Regions from separate parts of the Colwellia psychrerythraea 34H genome, predicted to be linked through region 1. Evidence: predicted binding sites of a transcription regulator. Region 1 holds the regulator's gene; the other holds the start of a gene.
What was found. Region 1 encodes FliA, which starts transcription of late flagellar genes. Its sites were predicted from a motif close to CTAAAGNTNNNNNNNNNNNNGCCGATA; they were not measured.
Positions count from the first base shown of each region.

Region 2: CPS_RS05790 (DUF5610 domain-containing protein) is a predicted target of FliA. The motif match lies at 4,885-4,911, and genes of this name have one in related genera.

Region 1 covers NC_003910.7:1,561,085-1,569,286, reverse strand. Annotated here, with positions in the region: gene CPS_RS06780 (flagellar motor protein MotB) at 1-768, opposite strand, end outside; gene CPS_RS06775 (flagellar motor protein) at 765-1,511, opposite strand; gene CPS_RS06770 (protein-glutamate methylesterase/protein-glutamine glutaminase) at 1,504-2,643, opposite strand; gene CPS_RS06765 (chemotaxis protein CheA) at 2,727-4,871, opposite strand; gene CPS_RS06760 (protein phosphatase CheZ) at 4,885-5,628, opposite strand; gene cheY (chemotaxis response regulator CheY) at 5,703-6,086, opposite strand; gene CPS_RS06750 (RNA polymerase sigma factor FliA) at 6,194-6,913, opposite strand; gene CPS_RS06745 (MinD/ParA family ATP-binding protein) at 6,953-7,795, opposite strand; gene flhF (flagellar biosynthesis protein FlhF) at 7,842-8,202, opposite strand, start outside.
Region 2 covers NC_003910.7:1,336,420-1,344,621, forward strand. Annotated here, with positions in the region: gene CPS_RS05760 (transporter substrate-binding domain-containing protein) at 1-217, opposite strand, end outside; gene CPS_RS05765 (pirin family protein) at 525-1,232, opposite strand; gene CPS_RS05770 (LysR family transcriptional regulator) at 1,408-2,349, shown strand; gene CPS_RS05775 (GIY-YIG nuclease family protein) at 2,384-2,722, opposite strand; gene CPS_RS05780 (zinc ribbon domain-containing protein YjdM) at 3,083-3,421, shown strand; gene CPS_RS05785 (CobW family GTP-binding protein) at 3,605-4,675, opposite strand; gene CPS_RS05790 (DUF5610 domain-containing protein) at 4,960-5,577, shown strand; gene CPS_RS05795 (DEAD/DEAH box helicase) at 6,143-7,693, shown strand; gene CPS_RS05800 (PQQ-dependent sugar dehydrogenase) at 7,958-8,202, shown strand, end outside.

The DNA of each region.
Region 1 (8,202 bases):
TTTCCTGTTTTTTGCCCTGCCTTCAGAGGTTAAATTATCTGCACTAGGATAATATTGTCCATATCCTTCAATAGCCATACGAGCGGGATTTAGTCCTAATTTTTCTAAAACTCTCAAAATGGCGGTAGCTCGAAAAACAGACAACTCCCAATTTGAAGAATATATTTCATTATTAATGACTTGATTATCAGTATACCCTCTTACCCGAATGAAATTACTTGCTTGACCAATCACATCATAAATCACTGTCAAAATAGCTTCAGCGGAGAGAGTGGCTGATGATGAACCACTGGGGAAGAGTAAACCACTATTTAATTCAATTTCTAACCAATCACCATCAATTTGTAATTGTGCGAAACCGGATTCAACAAGTTCATATAAAGCCGTATGAAGTTCTTTCTCTAAAGAACTTAAATTACTGCCTACCTTTGCATCAGAGATGTTTGACAAGTTTTTTTCGTTATCGAGTAACTCAGGCCCAGCAATATCTAAGATACCATTGCCATATAATTTGATATTCGTTTTACTGGTATTAACCATTAAAACGCCATCACCATGACCTCTATTTTTAGTTTCTTCTTCCGAAGCTTGGAACACTCGACCAAAGGACTCTGTGATACTTTCAAAAGGCTTTTCGTTTACCATTGCCATTGCGTATAACACCACGAAAAGGGCAAACATCAAGGTCATATAGTCGGCATAAGAGACCAACCAACGGTGAATATTATCATGTTCTACCGCGGCTCTTCTTTTACGCACACGCTTCATTGCTCTAACCTGAAGGCTGATAATTTATTTTCTATTGCATGAGGATTTTCTCCATGAGCAATAGATACTAATCCTTCACAAATCATTTCACGATACATGGTTTGTTCGTGAACTATAGCTCGAATTTTATTCGCTATAGGCAAATAAAATAAATTTGCAAAACCAACACCATATATTGTGGCAATAAAAGCGGTCGCAATTCCCTGCCCTAATAGTGCTGGCTCAGTTAAATTGCTCATTGCATGAATTAAACCAAGCACTGCACCAAGGATGCCGATAGTTGGGCTATAGCCCCCCATTGCTTCGTAAACATTAGCCGAACGTAAATTGTGTTCGCGATAAATATCTAAATCTAATTCTAAAGCAACTCGAAAGTTTTCAAGTTCGATGCCATCAACCAATAAATTTAAACCTTTTTGAGTATAGCTATCCTCAATTTCCAGCGCAGTATCTTCTAGTGCGAGATAGCCTTTCTCTCTTGCTTTTGTTGCCCATATTACTATTTCGCTAATCCCTTGCTCAATATCATATTTTGGAGGGTAAAAAACCCATTTAAGCAGTGATATTGCATGGGTAAATTGCACCATGGAAGATTGCAACATGACCGCACCTAAGGTGCCTCCAAATACAATGATGAATGCAGGAAGTTCAAATAAAGCGGATAAATGACCACCATCTAAGCTAAAGCCTATATAAACAGCTAGAATAGCAATGGTGAGTCCCGCAATACTCAACTTATCCACGACTGATTTCCTTTACCATCGATGCAGCCATAGAGTCCAAAGAGAGAGATAATTCAGATATTCCTGCTTTGTCGATAGCCTGAGGCATACCATAAACTACACAGGACTGCTCGTCCTGAGACCAAATAGTTGCCCCTTTAGCTTTTAACATTCTGGCTCCTTCTTTACCATCAGAGCCCATTCCAGTTAAAATCACTCCTAAAACTTTGCCAGCAAATGTTTTTGCGGCTGAGCCAAAACTAATATCAACACTAGGTTTAAAGGTTATTTTGGGAGAGTCATCATCTAAAATTTTAATCTTTGCTGAATTTTCACTACCGGAAATAAGCATTTGTCGCCCACCTGGGGCTAAGTAAGCACAACCGGGTTTTAAAACATCCCCATCAGCGGCTTCTTTAATCGATATTTTACACAAAGAATTCAAGCGACTAGCAAATGCTGCTGTAAATGCTGCTGGCATATGCTGAACGATTATGATTGGTAAAGGAAAATTCTCTTCAAGTTGAACTAATATCTTTTGTAGGGCTACTGGACCACCTGTTGATGTACCAATTGCCAATAATTTATATTCTTTACCCGAGCTTCGAGTAATAGCAGCCATAACTTTTTTATCTTTAGTTACTAAAGAAGAAGTTGATGCTAATGGCCTATGTTGATCTGCAATTAATCTTGAAGACTTTGGACTAATATTTACTGCCGCTGGCCGAGTACGTGTGCGTTGTTTTGAAAATTCAGATTTTCTCGCTATTTCTACGACTCGTTGGCGTAATAGGCTACCAGCTTCATCACTATTTTTAGCTATCTCACTAAATTTTTTCGGTAAAAAATCCAATGCCCCGGCATCAAGTGCTTCTAAGGTTGCTTTCGCTCCTTGGTGGGTTAGGGATGAAAACATTAATATTGATGTTGGAGATTGAGCCATAATTTTTCTTACGGCTTCAATGCCATTAAGAATTGGCATTTCGATATCCATCGTAATAACATCTGGTTTAAGCAATAAAGCTTTATCTACTGCTTCTTGACCGTTAACGGCCACATCAATAACGTTTAATTTTGGATCTTTATTAAGGATGTCAGTAACTCTGCGTCTAAAAAAACTAGAATCATCAACAACAAGTACCTTGTAGGCCATTTAATCTCTCTGCTTATGCTATTTATATTTACACTAAATATTCACACTATTGCAATATACTTAAGTGATTTACTTGTGATTCACTAATTTCGCAATCTTTTATTAATCGGTGACTTTTTCGCATAAAATTTAAGCATGTTAGCTATATCTAAAATAAGTGCAATACCACCATCACTTGTGATCGTAGCACCTGCCATCCCTGGTGTTCCATGCAATAACCTATCAAGTGGTTTAATAACAACTTCTTCTTGACCAATTAAGCTATCAACTACAAAACCTACTTGCTGATTACCAAGCTGTACTATAACTACGTGACCTTTATCACGAGACGTTTTAACAAAGTCGCGCACTAACCATTGATCTAGATAAAACAGTGGAATCGCTTTCTCACGAACGATAATGGTTAATTGTCCATCAACACTATTTGTATTTGATAAATCTAGATGAAAAATTTCATTGACTGAAGCGAGCGGTAAAGCAAAGGTTTGTTTACCGACAACAACCATCAATGTAGGCAGTATAGCTAAAGTTAATGGCACTTTGATTTCGAGTATAGTACCAACACCCAATTCTGAGTCAATATTGACAGTACCGTTAAGCTGCGTAATTTTGGTTTTGACAACATCCATACCAACACCACGACCAGAAACTTCTGAAATTTCAGTTTTGGTCGAAAATCCTGGGGCAAAAATAAGACTATAGGCTTCTTTATTAGACATTCTAGCTGCAGATTCTTCATCAAGTACACCGCGGTCAATCGCAATATTTTTCAACTTTTCTGCATCCATTCCTGCACCATCATCTTTTATGGTTAACAGTATATGGTCACCTTCTTGCGAGGCTGAAAGAAGTACCGTACCTTCTCTAGGTTTACCCATGGCTTCTCGAGTATCTGGCGCTTCAATACCATGATCTACTGAGTTTCTAACTAAATGCACCAAAGGATCAGCAAGAGCTTCCACTAAGTTTTTATCTAAATCGGTCTCTTCACCTTCCAAAATCAATGAAATATCTTTGTTCAAGCTACGCGCTAAATCACGTACAACACGAGGGAAGCGACCAAAAACTTTTTTAATTGGCTGCATGCGTGTTTGCATTACAGCGCCTTGCAAGTCAGTCGTTACCGCATCTAAATTGGTTACGGCTTTATTTAGATTTTCGTCGTCAGAAACCAGACCTAAACTTGTTAATCTATTTCTTACTAAAACAAGCTCACCGACCATATTCATAATTTGATCAAGTCGTTTAGTATCCACACGAACCGTTGTTTCACCTTGAGGTGCTGGTGTAGCCGCTGCTTTTTTCGCAATAACTTTTGCTGGTTCTTCTTGTGATTTTTTCTGAGCAGGTTTCTTCTGAGCCACTTTTTTAGGAACCGCTGCCTTTGCTTTTACTTCTTTTTCAGGGGAAGGAGTTGGAATACTAACAGGCTTGTTAGTTACCGAACTTTCAACAGCTTTAGGCGCATTACCTTTACCGTGTAATTCATCTAGTAACTTTTCAAATTCAAGGTCATCAATATCATCACTAGAAGTACTTAGAGCGCTGTTAGTGGAAGCTGCAGCGTCAACTGAAAAAGCACCTTGTCCATGTAATTCATCTAATAGTGATTCAAATTCATCGTCTGAAATCTCATCACTTGCCCCATCAGTACTCGGTGTAGGTGCCGAATAAGGAGCCGGTTCACTAAGATTTGGCGATGCCGAAACACTGCCAGAACCATGTAGTTCGTCTAATAATTTTTCAAATTCATCTTCACTCATTTCATCACTTGAGCTTGATTCTTCATTTGTCGGAGTTGATTGTTCAATGACTTCAGTCACAGCTGGCGTACTTACATCAGGGTGACTTAGTCGGGCAAGTTCAGCGAGTAGAGTAGCATCTGCAGGAACAAGTGGTTCCTTATTTTGTACCATCACAAACATGTCATTGACAGTATCTAAGGCAGATAAAATGGTGTCCATAAGCTCTGCATTAACAGAGCGTTTTCCGGTACGCAATAAGTCAAATATATTTTCTGCGCCATGACAGACATCGACTAAGTCGCCAAGGCTTAAAAAACCTGCGCCACCTTTAACAGTATGAAAACCACGGAAAATTGAATTCAGTAATTCAGCATTATCTACATCGTTTTCAAGTTCAACTAGTTCTTCTGAGAGCGATTCTAAGATTTCACCCGCTTCAACTAAAAAGTCCTGTAAAATTTCTTCATCTGCTTCAAAAGACATGCAGTAATTCCCCTTAAAATCCTAAACTTGATAAAAGATCATCAACATCATCTTGATCTTCTACTACATCATCTCTGTTCGCTGCATTTACAATTGGTCCCTCAACAAGGTTTTCACCTACTTTAGGATTACTTGGTCCTTGCGTTTTTTCTGCAGACAGGCCAAAAGCTGTCAGCATATTGATTAAACTTTCTTCAACTTCTCTAACTAACTCAATAACTTTTCGAATAACTTGACCTGTTAAGTCTTGAAAGTCTTGTGCCATTAATACATCTGTCATTAAGCTATGAATATGTTGAGTTTCTTTACCGGTATTTTTTAATAAAGTATCGATATCAATGCATAGCGATTTAAACTCTTTCAAGTCCAACTCGTTATTCATCAACTTTGTCCATGAAGGATTGACAGTTGCCACTTGCTCAGCAATGGTATCAACTACGGGAAATATCGCCTCAACGGCATCCATAGTTTTATTTGCGGCTTCTTCTGTTCTCGTAATAACAAAATTCAATCGCTCTTTCGCATCAGGAATATCTGTAGTAGCAAGATCATTTAACCTAGAATCGACTTGAAAATTGGTCAAAGAGTCGTGAAGCTGGCGAGTTAATTTACCAATTTCTGCAAAAAGTTCGGAATTGATTGGATTTTGAATCTCAGCAATAATCGCATCCGCTGCGTCTTGCTCATCAGACTCCAAAAAAGCAACCAAAGATCTTGCTTGCTCTAATGAAATCCGCCCTGTCATAGCTATACTCATGCAAAGTCCTTAATGGAATATTTGTCAACACCTTAATTTAGCTAACAAATTTACTGTTAACTAAAGCCTTCACATTAAGCTAAGCGTTCAAAAATTTTATCTAGCTTAGTTTTTAATGTTGCGGCTGTAAATGGTTTAACAATATAACCATTAACACCTGCTTGAGCAGCCATAATGATTTGCTCTTTTTTAGCTTCTGCAGTGATAAGTAGAACGGGGATATGTGAGAGATTAGCATCTGCTCTAATCGCTTTAAGTAAATCGATACCTTGCATACCAGGCATATTCCAATCTGTCACAACAAAATCAAAATCACCACCTTGAAGCATGGGTAACGCTGTATTGCCATCATCAGCTTCTTGAATGTTGGTGAAACCTAAATCACGTAACAAATTTTTAACTATACGTCTCATGGTTGAAAAATCATCAACTACAAGTACTTTCATATTTTTATCCAAGACACTCTCCGGCGAAACATTCAAAATTAATTATTTTTTCTAACATTTTCATTTTACCTAATTAGGTATTTTTTATACTCATTATCACTAGCTTATTCACAGTCTAATTAACTTTGCCAAGATTGCATACGTGCTTTTAAACGATGCATCGCTTGACTATGAATTTGACTTACCCGTGATTCACTCACATCGAGTACTTGCCCGATCTCTCGTAAATTCAATTCTTCATCATAATATAAAGACAGTACTAGAGCTTCTCGTTCCGGTAAAGACTTAATGCATTGAGTTAAGCCTTTTTTAAAAGCTATTCGCTCAATACTTTGATATGGATCATCTCCAATATAGTCATCACTTGGCTTAATAGCATCTTCATTAACACCAAGATCATCAATACCAAGTATTTTTCCTGTACTTACTTCACTCAATATCTGATGGTAATCTTTCAGTGAAATATCTAATTTTTCAGCAACTTCAACATCAGAAACATCTCGGCCTAATTGTGCTTCAAGTTGCTTTATCGCTTCACTGATCATCCTGCTATTTTTATGAACAGATCGCGGCGTCCAATCACCTCGGCGTATTTCATCAAGCATAGCGCCACGGATTCTGATACCAGCAAATGTTTCAAAGCTTGCGCCTTTAGTGTTATCAAAATTATTTGCCGCTTCAAATAAACCAATCATTCCTGACTGTATCAAGTCATCAACTTGAACACTTGCTGGCAATCTTGCTAAAAGATGATAAGCAATGCGCTTGACTAAAACAGTTTGTTGTTCAAGAAGAGCTGCTTTATCAATTTGATTATTATAGCTATTCACTTTTACCACGTAATGTTACTCTCACTGAAGTAATGCTAAGTTAGTCAGTTAATTAGCCAGTAACTGTTCAATAAAAAATTCTAAGTGCCCTGATGCTTGTTTAGGTATTGGCCATTGGCTTACCTTTTTTGCTAAATCTATATAAGCTAACGAAGCTGGAGATTGTGGATATGCTTCTACTATAACTTGTTGTTTACGAACTGATTTCCTCATATTTTCATCGTATGGGATCACAGCGACTAATTCTATTGCGACATCAAGAAATCTATCGGTTACTTTAGTTAGCTTTGCAAAAAGCTGCTGTCCTTCTTTCGGACTACGCACCATATTGGCAACAACTTTAAATTTAAATACACCATGATCACGGCTCAGTAACTTCATCAGAGCATAACAGTCTGTAATTGAAGTAGGTTCATCACAAACCACCAACATGACATCTTGCGCGGCACGAGTGAAGCTCAAGACCATATCAGAAATGCCAGCAGCCGTATCAACAATCAATACATCAAACTGTGTTTTCATTTCACTGAAAGCTCGAATGAGACCAGCATGTTCAGATGGCGTTAAATCCACCATTGATTGTGAACCAGAAGTTGCAGGAATAATCTTTATGCCAGCAGGACCTTCAATTATAATGTCATCAAGTTCACACTCTCCTGACAATACATGAGATAGATTACGCTTAACCCTTAACCCTAACATTACATCGACATTTGCAAGACCTAAATCGGCATCGAGAACTAAAACCCGTTTGCCGAGTTGTCCTAGCGCAATAGCTGTATTCAGCGAGGTATTGGTTTTACCAACACCACCTTTTCCGCCTGACACGGCTACTACTTTAACTTGTTGTAAACCTTGCATCTTTCTTAAGCCGCTCGCTTGATCTATCATTTAATTATTACTTCTAATTATATATATTTAGCTATTAGCCAGAGTCTTATAACGTTGCAGCGGGTGCTACAGGCATCGGCCGTAAAACAGTGACATTATTATTTACTGACTTAGTCGCCATCTTATCTGCAAGGGTAACTAATTTCTCAGCATTTGCAACTTTAATATCTTCCGGAACTCTTTGTCCATCAGTAAGATAACCTATTGGTAAACCATTTTGAATCGAAGTTGTAATTATTTCACCAATACTGATACTTTCGTCAAGTTTAGTATAAATACAACCCGATAATGGTACTTTTTTAAAACGATCTACATTTTCTTGCATGACACCTTGCTGCGTATTAGCCGCTAAGACTAAATAATTTCGAATCCTTACGCGAGCATTTGATACTAATGCGGTCAATTGT
Region 2 (8,202 bases), 220 kb from region 1:
TTAAATTTTCAATATAAGAAGCAGTTGATGTTTCCGCAGAGGTTTTAGCTAATAGATCTATGTTTTCAAGTTTGTCTTCGACTAGCCAAATTATTTTTTTCTTGCTGCCTTGTTCATGCACATGATCACTTTGCGCAGGAGCGCTAAACAGTGTGCCAATAAAAAGTGCAAGACTAATGAAGGAGCTTATCATTGGTGACGGTGAAAGTAGATTCAAGGGAAAACGTCTGTTGAGTGTGACTTCTGTCTATTTTAACCGTATTTTATTTATTAACCTAGCTTCGTTAGGTTTAAAGTGACTCTTTATCGGAATTTTATGCGTAATGTTTATGGGGAATTTTCGCTGTTGTGTAAGCCTTAATTTACTCAGTTTTTTCAAGGGTAAGTTAACTGATTGTTACTGTGGTTAAAGTTCCTTGAATTGCTGCTCAAAGAGTATCTACCTTTGTTCATCATCCCTGATGAACAAAAATGAACACTGTCATTTTTTGTAGTCATTTTGCATTCATCGCAGCAATTAGTGTCTATTTTATGGTGTCGATAATAATAATTTCACAATCTGTAGTTGCTCTCAATCGTATTGAACTTGATTGACTGATTTCGGCACCATCACCTTTGTTCATCGTTATATTTGCGGAGCTGTCCTCAACTTTGAACATACCATCAGAGGCTAATATGTAAGCTTGATGTCTAATGTCTTGCTCAATCAGAGTACCTTTAGCTAATTTACCACCATAGATGCGTGCTTCTTGGTTGATAAAAAGGGCTTTATCCTTATCTTCTGGATAACCTGATGCTAATAAAGTAAGTACAGCTGCCTGCTTAGTGGGGAACTTTTTGCTTTCCCAACGAGGCGTCACGTCATTTTTATTGGTTTCAAGCCAAATTTGATAAAAGGTTAACGGATCTTTGGTGCGGTTATATTCTGAATGCACAATACCTTTTCCGGCACTCATCACTTGCACTTCACCTGTTTTAGTTATGCCTTTATTACCCGTACTATCTTGATGGGTAATTTCACCTGAACGAATAAAACTAATAATTTCCATATTTCGGTGTGGGTGCGAAGGAAAGCCCATACCTGGCTCAACCCAGTCATCATTGATTACACGTAACTTTCCAAAACCCATGCGGGTAGGATTATAGTAATTAGCAAAACTAAAGTGATGCTTAGATTTGAGCCAACCGTGATTAGCGCCACCAAGACTTTTATAGGGATAATGTTTGATCATAATAGAAAGCTCTCCAATAAATTGTTGTTCGTCGTTTGAGCCATCTTTATGCTCTACGTTTATCTTAAAAAATAGTCTATTCAATCATCAGATTGTGATTGAAACTTGATGAACAAATATTAATTGTTTACATTATGAGAATAAACATTAGTTAACTGAAAACATAGTTAACCAAATGGAAACAATCTTTCTTGATCATTTTGGAGATGATATGGGACAACTTGAAGATATGTATATTTTTCTGCGTGTTGTTGAAACGGGCAGTATTACCAAAGCAGCAGAACAGATGAATATCGCTAAGTCTGCGGTAAGTAAGCGCTTATCTTTGTTAGAGCAAAAACTGGGTATTAAGTTAATCAATCGTACCACTCGAAAGTCCAGTATTACCGAAGCAGGTCAGCGTTATTACCAACGCAGTAAACTTATTATTGATGAAGTGGATGAATTAAACAGCCAAACTTCTAGCAGTAAAAGAGCATTAGAGGGCACACTAAATATTGCGGTGCCGTTATCGTTTGGGCTGACTCACTTGGCACCGGCACTTGATTTGTTTTTGCAGCAGCATAGCGATTTAAAGTTAAACATTAATTTCTCCGATCAAAAAATAGATATTGTTGAGCAGGGCGTCGATTTAGCTTTTCGCATTGGCCAGTTAGATAATTCGAGCTTGCAAGCTCGAAAAATTGCGCCGATAAAACATGTGTTATGTGCGAGTCCTGAGTACTTAAAATTACAGGGAGAGCCAAAAACGCCAAATGATTTGAAAAACCATAAAGTGATTAAATATGGCAATTTAGACCAAGGCGGTCTGAAATTATTGAATAAAGAGGGTGAAGAACATATTGTGCATTTTGAGCCGCATATTATTGCCAATAATGGCGATTTTCTTAAGTCATTGGCGGAATCAAATCACGGTATCACCTATTTACCTAGTTTCATTGTCTGGCAGTCTTTAGCCACTAAAAAACTTGTTCCAGTATTAGCAGATTATAAAATAGAAAGTATGCATGCCTACGCTGTTTACCCGCCGAACAGACACTTACCGCTTAAAGTGCGTAGTTTGATCGATTTTTTGGTTGAACGCTTTGGTAACGATCCTTATTGGGATCAGTATTGAGTTAACTAAGGTGTTTTGTTTGCATTAAAGCCGTTTAATGGATGCTTAAAACAGGTATTTTCATCAATTCTCTTTTTAATACACTTTTTGCTATTTCTGGAGAAACTTCATAAAACTCATTAACGTATTGTTCAGCATCGAAATGTTTTCTTAACTGTTTTTTAATCTGGCATGGATTATTGCAAGGCAAAGAAAAATACAATTTATAATCACCAGGACCTTTCGCCGAAAGTGATTTTGCATACTCTTCAGTATCATCAGAAGTGCAACCAATTTTAATCACATTTGAGAAAATTGAATGGGTCATTATATAAACATTACCAAAAGCAACGTTGTCAGGATTTATGCGCTGTTGTGAATTATCAATACTCATAAGTAAGCTCTCATTGACGAATAAAAGGTAAAGCTTTATGCGTCTTTTTTTTAGTAGTTAAGTCTCTTCTTAATAGTGCTACTTTAGCGTGTGAGCGGCTTGAAGTTATTGATCTTCTCTTGTTTTATATCTCTTGATTAACTATTCGTACGGGGAGTTGATACGGATCAATGAACATTCATAAAAGTGCTAGTTAAGGTGTCAGTTAAGTAGAGGGTATTTGAGTTATTAATGTTCATGCAGTGCTTAATGACACTTCTTAGTAATCCCATAGTAGGCTAGCTGGCACTACCAAAAGGAATGTCGATGAAATCTAGTATTTGAGATATGATTAAAATAAAATTATTAAAGCAGAAATTTATGTCACTTCCACCATGCCCCCAATGTAATTCCAAATTTATTTACCAAGATCAAAGCCTGTTGATCTGCCCTGAGTGTGCACATGAATGGAATCCATCAGAACAGCTTGCTGAAATAGAACTTTTTACCGTTAAAGACTTCAATGGAACTCTGTTGAATGAAGGCGACAAAGTTACTATGATTAAAGACCTTAAAATTAAAAGTAGCTCTCAAGTACTTAAAGTGGGTACTAAAGCTGTTATCAGGAGAATAGTAGAAGGTAAAGATCATCAACTCGACTGTAAAGTAGATGGAGCAGGTGAAATGATGGTTACCGCCAAGTTTGTGAAAAAAGCTTAAGTAAGCAAGGCAGAATAAGAATTTAAAGCTGAACTAAGTACCTGTAATGGTTTGCTTAGTTCAGGGTCGCACCACCATTGGTGCCAGCCATTGCCAGCCATTACCAGCCATTACCAGCCATAAATAGCTATTATGAGTCAGTGTTGTTATAAAGTGTTACATCATAGTTTTAGTGGTTAAAAACTATATGGCGTCTTTCGCTAGCAATAATAAGTCTCTGCTTTTAACAATATTTAAAGCATTTTCATTGGTATCAATTAGCTCAATACGGCTATCTTTTGAATCAGTAACTTTGTTGCAGCTAAAATCGCTCCCTGCCTTATTGAAGGCGTAACTCCCTTGTTCGGTAAGTATCACACCTTTTGCACGCGAAGCCTTTAATGCGGTTATGAATGCGAATAATTGTTTATAGTTAAATTGGTACTTGTCGGAAAAAATCCAACCTTTACTGAAATAACCCTCACCATGATTATTGAGTTCAATAAATCCCTCTTGTGCTAGTCTTGTTTGTAGCGCTTGGCTCTGCTCACGCTCTTTTTTATAACCGAGTTCAATCGTATGTGAACTCTCGTGTAAAGAGGGGACCGCAATACCAATCATTGGTTTAGTTACTATTACTGTTTTAGGTTGTTGCGCTAACCAACTAGGGGCAATGTTACCGTGCTGCATTAAGTGTAATGGCTTATCTGTTAGCTCATTTTCGGCAATAAATAGCGCTAAGTTTTCTTCATCTTTTGCTGAGTAGGTGTCTGCTTTTGCCGCTAAGATGGTGTCTGCCACGTTGAGTTGCTGAACAAATGATGGATGCTCTGTATAGCGCTTATCGATAAGATTTCGAGCATCGACTAAACAGAGTATTGACTGCAGTGATATTGTTTCTTGAAATTTTCCCTTGGTTAATACTTCAACCACTTCTTTTGGGTGACCTAAACCTGTCGGCTCTATAAGTAGTCTGTCAGGTTTGGCTTTAGTAATGAGTTGGTTTAACGCGACTTGCATAGGCACACCAGAGGCACAGCACATACAACCACCAGGTACTTCACGAATAAATACCCCTTGTTCATTACTGCTACCAGCGAGTAATGCAGAATCTATCCCTATTTCGCCAAATTCATTAACAAGCACAGCCCAGTTTTCATTGTTGGGTTTATTGGCAAGTAATTGCAATATTGCTGTCGTTTTTCCTACCCCTAAAAAACCGGTAATGAGGGTAGTAGGGATAGCTGAAATTTTTGACGATATCTGGCTGAACATGAAATGTTACTCGGCTTAAGGCAAAGGTTGATGAGAAAATAGTACTGTGGGTGGTCAGGTAGCTTAAATACTATCACAAGCTTATCATTTCTTAATCTAGTGTTTATTGGGCTTATCTTAATAACGTTATTATTTGAGCGGGCGACATGACGATTATACTTCCGATAATGAATAAAATAATTAGCTGTCCTAACTTCTAGGACTTGGTGCTTAAGTTATACTTCACCGTGCCGATACTCTTATATATGTTTTAATAAATGCTTTGATAAATAGAGATAGATATTATGGACTCATCAATTAAACCCAATGCTACCTTTAGCCAAGATGTTCGATCTTTAGCAAAAGCGCAGGATAAAAAAGAAAATGGACCCATGGGTCAACAAGTATCGGATCTTGCCCATGAGAAAAAAATAGGGGAAGTACAAGAGCCTATTTCTGTCAGTAATAAAAAACAACTTAATGCTGCAATTATAGAGTCGACATTGAAATTTAGTAACACAGTCGGTGATCAACCGCTGTCACTGTTGTTAAAAACCGCCTTACAGGGAATCAACGAAGCGCTTAAAGAACGCGGGGTTGAAAGTAGCGTTGAAGATGCTTATGAGTCAGGCATTGATTTTAGTCCCGAAGCAACTGCGGAGCGTATTGTTTCGTTTAGCACTCAGTTATTGGGCTCTTATCGAGAGCAGCACCCGGAAATGGATGCAGAAGAATCGTTAGCGAGTTTTGTTGATATTATTGGTGGCGGTATTGAGCAAGGTTTTAGCGAAGCCAAAGATATACTTGGTAGTTTAAAAGTATTAGAGGGAGATATTGCTACTAATATTGATAAAACCTATGAATTAGTGCAACAAGGATTACAGTCTTTCGTTGATTCTTTTAGTCAGACAGAAGAAGAGTAACCCCTAGATAATTTCGTGGAATTAGCAAGGGTACTCTTGTTAATTGATAAGCTGAATCTACGCCATTGTACTCTGATTCAGTATCCTCCCAAGGGCTAGTTTCGATGCTTTATGTTATGTTATTGGTTTCGGGAAGGACACGGCACGAATACAGCTTATTAGAGAATGCAGACGTAATTATATTGAGCATATTTTCCTCAATAACCACTCTATTCAATCAATGCCTTGTCTTGATGTCTTTCTAATTCCTGCTGAATCCTGCATTTTAAAGTAATTTGAATATATAATAACGCTCTATTTTTTGGGCGAAAAAGAGCAAAAAACTCAACTCAAGCAGTCAACTATCTATGATCTTGATCTTGATCTGTAGTTAAATACTTCTTTAGTCACGCTCAATTCTGCATCTTGCAGTAGTTTAGGTATATAATGATGCCCCCTCTTGAAAAGACTTGTGTTAAATCAGGCCTGAATCTTATTGAAGAGAGGTTTCGTTGTAAAAAACGAAGACGTAACACTTACTGGATTTTACCAGATAAACACTAGAATTAAGCCCGAGTAGTATGGCATGAAGGTATTAGAAAAAGATTATCAGATTAACAGCGTCCGTAAGGCTATTGACGCTGGAGCTAACTCCATTATTGCATTACCTACGGGGGGCGGTAAGAGTATCTGTATACTTAAATTGTGCCAAGCAATGCCGGACAAGAAAGTCGTCATTAGTTTACGTAATGCGGCATTGGTTCCTCAATTATTGCACACCCTCACTATTAATGGCTTGTCTGTTAGTGTTGTTAAGTCAGGTTATAAGTATATAGCTGGCGGTGATGTTACTTTGGTAATGGAGCAGTCATTTGGCAGAAGAAAACACCTAAACATACAGTGCGATGTGCTTTTACGTGATGAGTATCATGTGGGATGCATGGGCGGCGTTTATATCGCGATGCGTGAAGAGTTATCTCCTGACTTAATTATAGGCCTAACTGCCACGCCCATTGATAGATTAGGCGTTTATATTGATAAGTCGATGCAATTGATTGAAGAAACGACTACTAAGATGCTGATTGAAGCGGGTGAATTAGCCAAGCCGGTTTACAAAGTACCTAGTCTATCTCAAGAGATAGATTACAGTGCTGTCAAAATGTATCGAGGTGACTTTAGTGTCTCTGGTTTAGATAATATATTACTGGAACATTGCTCTTTAGTGGCACAACAGACCGTTGATGATGCACTATCTCATGGTCGTAAAGTAATGCTGTTTGCTAACTCTATTAATCATGTAGAGTCACTGTCTGAGGCTTTTGATTTACTTGGTATTGAACATGAGCGTGTTCATTCTCAGCGTTCGTCTGATGAAAATGATGAAAGCATCCGTAGATATAAGTCAAACGAAGTTAGGCTAATAATCAATATGTCTATGCTAACGATTGGCTTTGATGATCCCACCACTGATTGCGTTGTTTTAGCTAGACCGACCAAGATATTAAGATTGTACTTGCAGATTATCGGCAGGTGTTTGCGTGCGTCAAAGGGCAAGACTAGTGCATTAATACTCGATTTAGCACAATGTATTTCTACCCATGGTTTTGCTGAGGATCTTAGAGATTTTACTCGTAAAACTTCGAAATCTGCAGCGATAATGGCTGAACGATTGAGCGTAACCAATATAGGTCAATTTGTTGATGGCGAGTTCACCTACAATGAATCAATCGAGCGTAAGGTTGTCAAGAAAAGAGCACCTGTTATTCGCAGAAAACCTCGGGATGGGTTGGTTGCCAGCAAGGAACTTGTTGATAGAGCAGCAAGTAATAGAGCAGCAGCGTTACTCAGGTTAAACCCTAGAATGGAAAAACTGGTCAGCACTATCGAATTGGTTAATATCGTGTATGAACAGCAAGACGAAAGTAGCAAAATGCTTGATGAAGTAGCTATGGTTAAGTTAGTTGCCCTGATAGGGTTTGCTTATAGTGATGCATTAGTTGATAGCTGCACTGCATTAGTTGAAGGATTACACGCCCAAAACCAATCTATTAGAGGTTTACCGCTCAGAGTTAGCAACTTGATAACCTCAATTGCTATGCAAGATTTAGGTGTCAAAGAAGTAGTAACCAAGTCTTAAAATATATAGCTGAATAAAATAAAGGCTTTTCACAAGTTGATTCACAGGAGAGGCATTTAATCCGATGGGTATAATGCCTGTTTTGTGCAGGCTTGCGCTTCGACATTAGGTGAGCCAGAGTAAAAGTTAGTCAAAGATCCTTCACGCGAATAATTCAACCAATACACACCCACAGAAAAGCCTATGTTACTCCGTTGACATTACTTGTAACAAGTTTCGCTTTAAATTACTGCTAAATTGATTATGATGAAATATCGACTCATCATGATTAATCCGATTGGTATAACCACTATGTCACTATTCCGTAATATCAAGCTCAAGATAAAGTTAGCCCGAAAAACGTTATCCATAATAGCCTGTTGTACACTTGTTCCTTTTGTTGCAAATAGCAATGAAACGTTACTGGCCAGCCTTAGTCAATTTAATGAAAATATCACGGCTAAATTACACTTTGCTGATAGCGGAATACCTTGGGGAATGGCGTGGTTACCTAATGGTGATTTATTAAT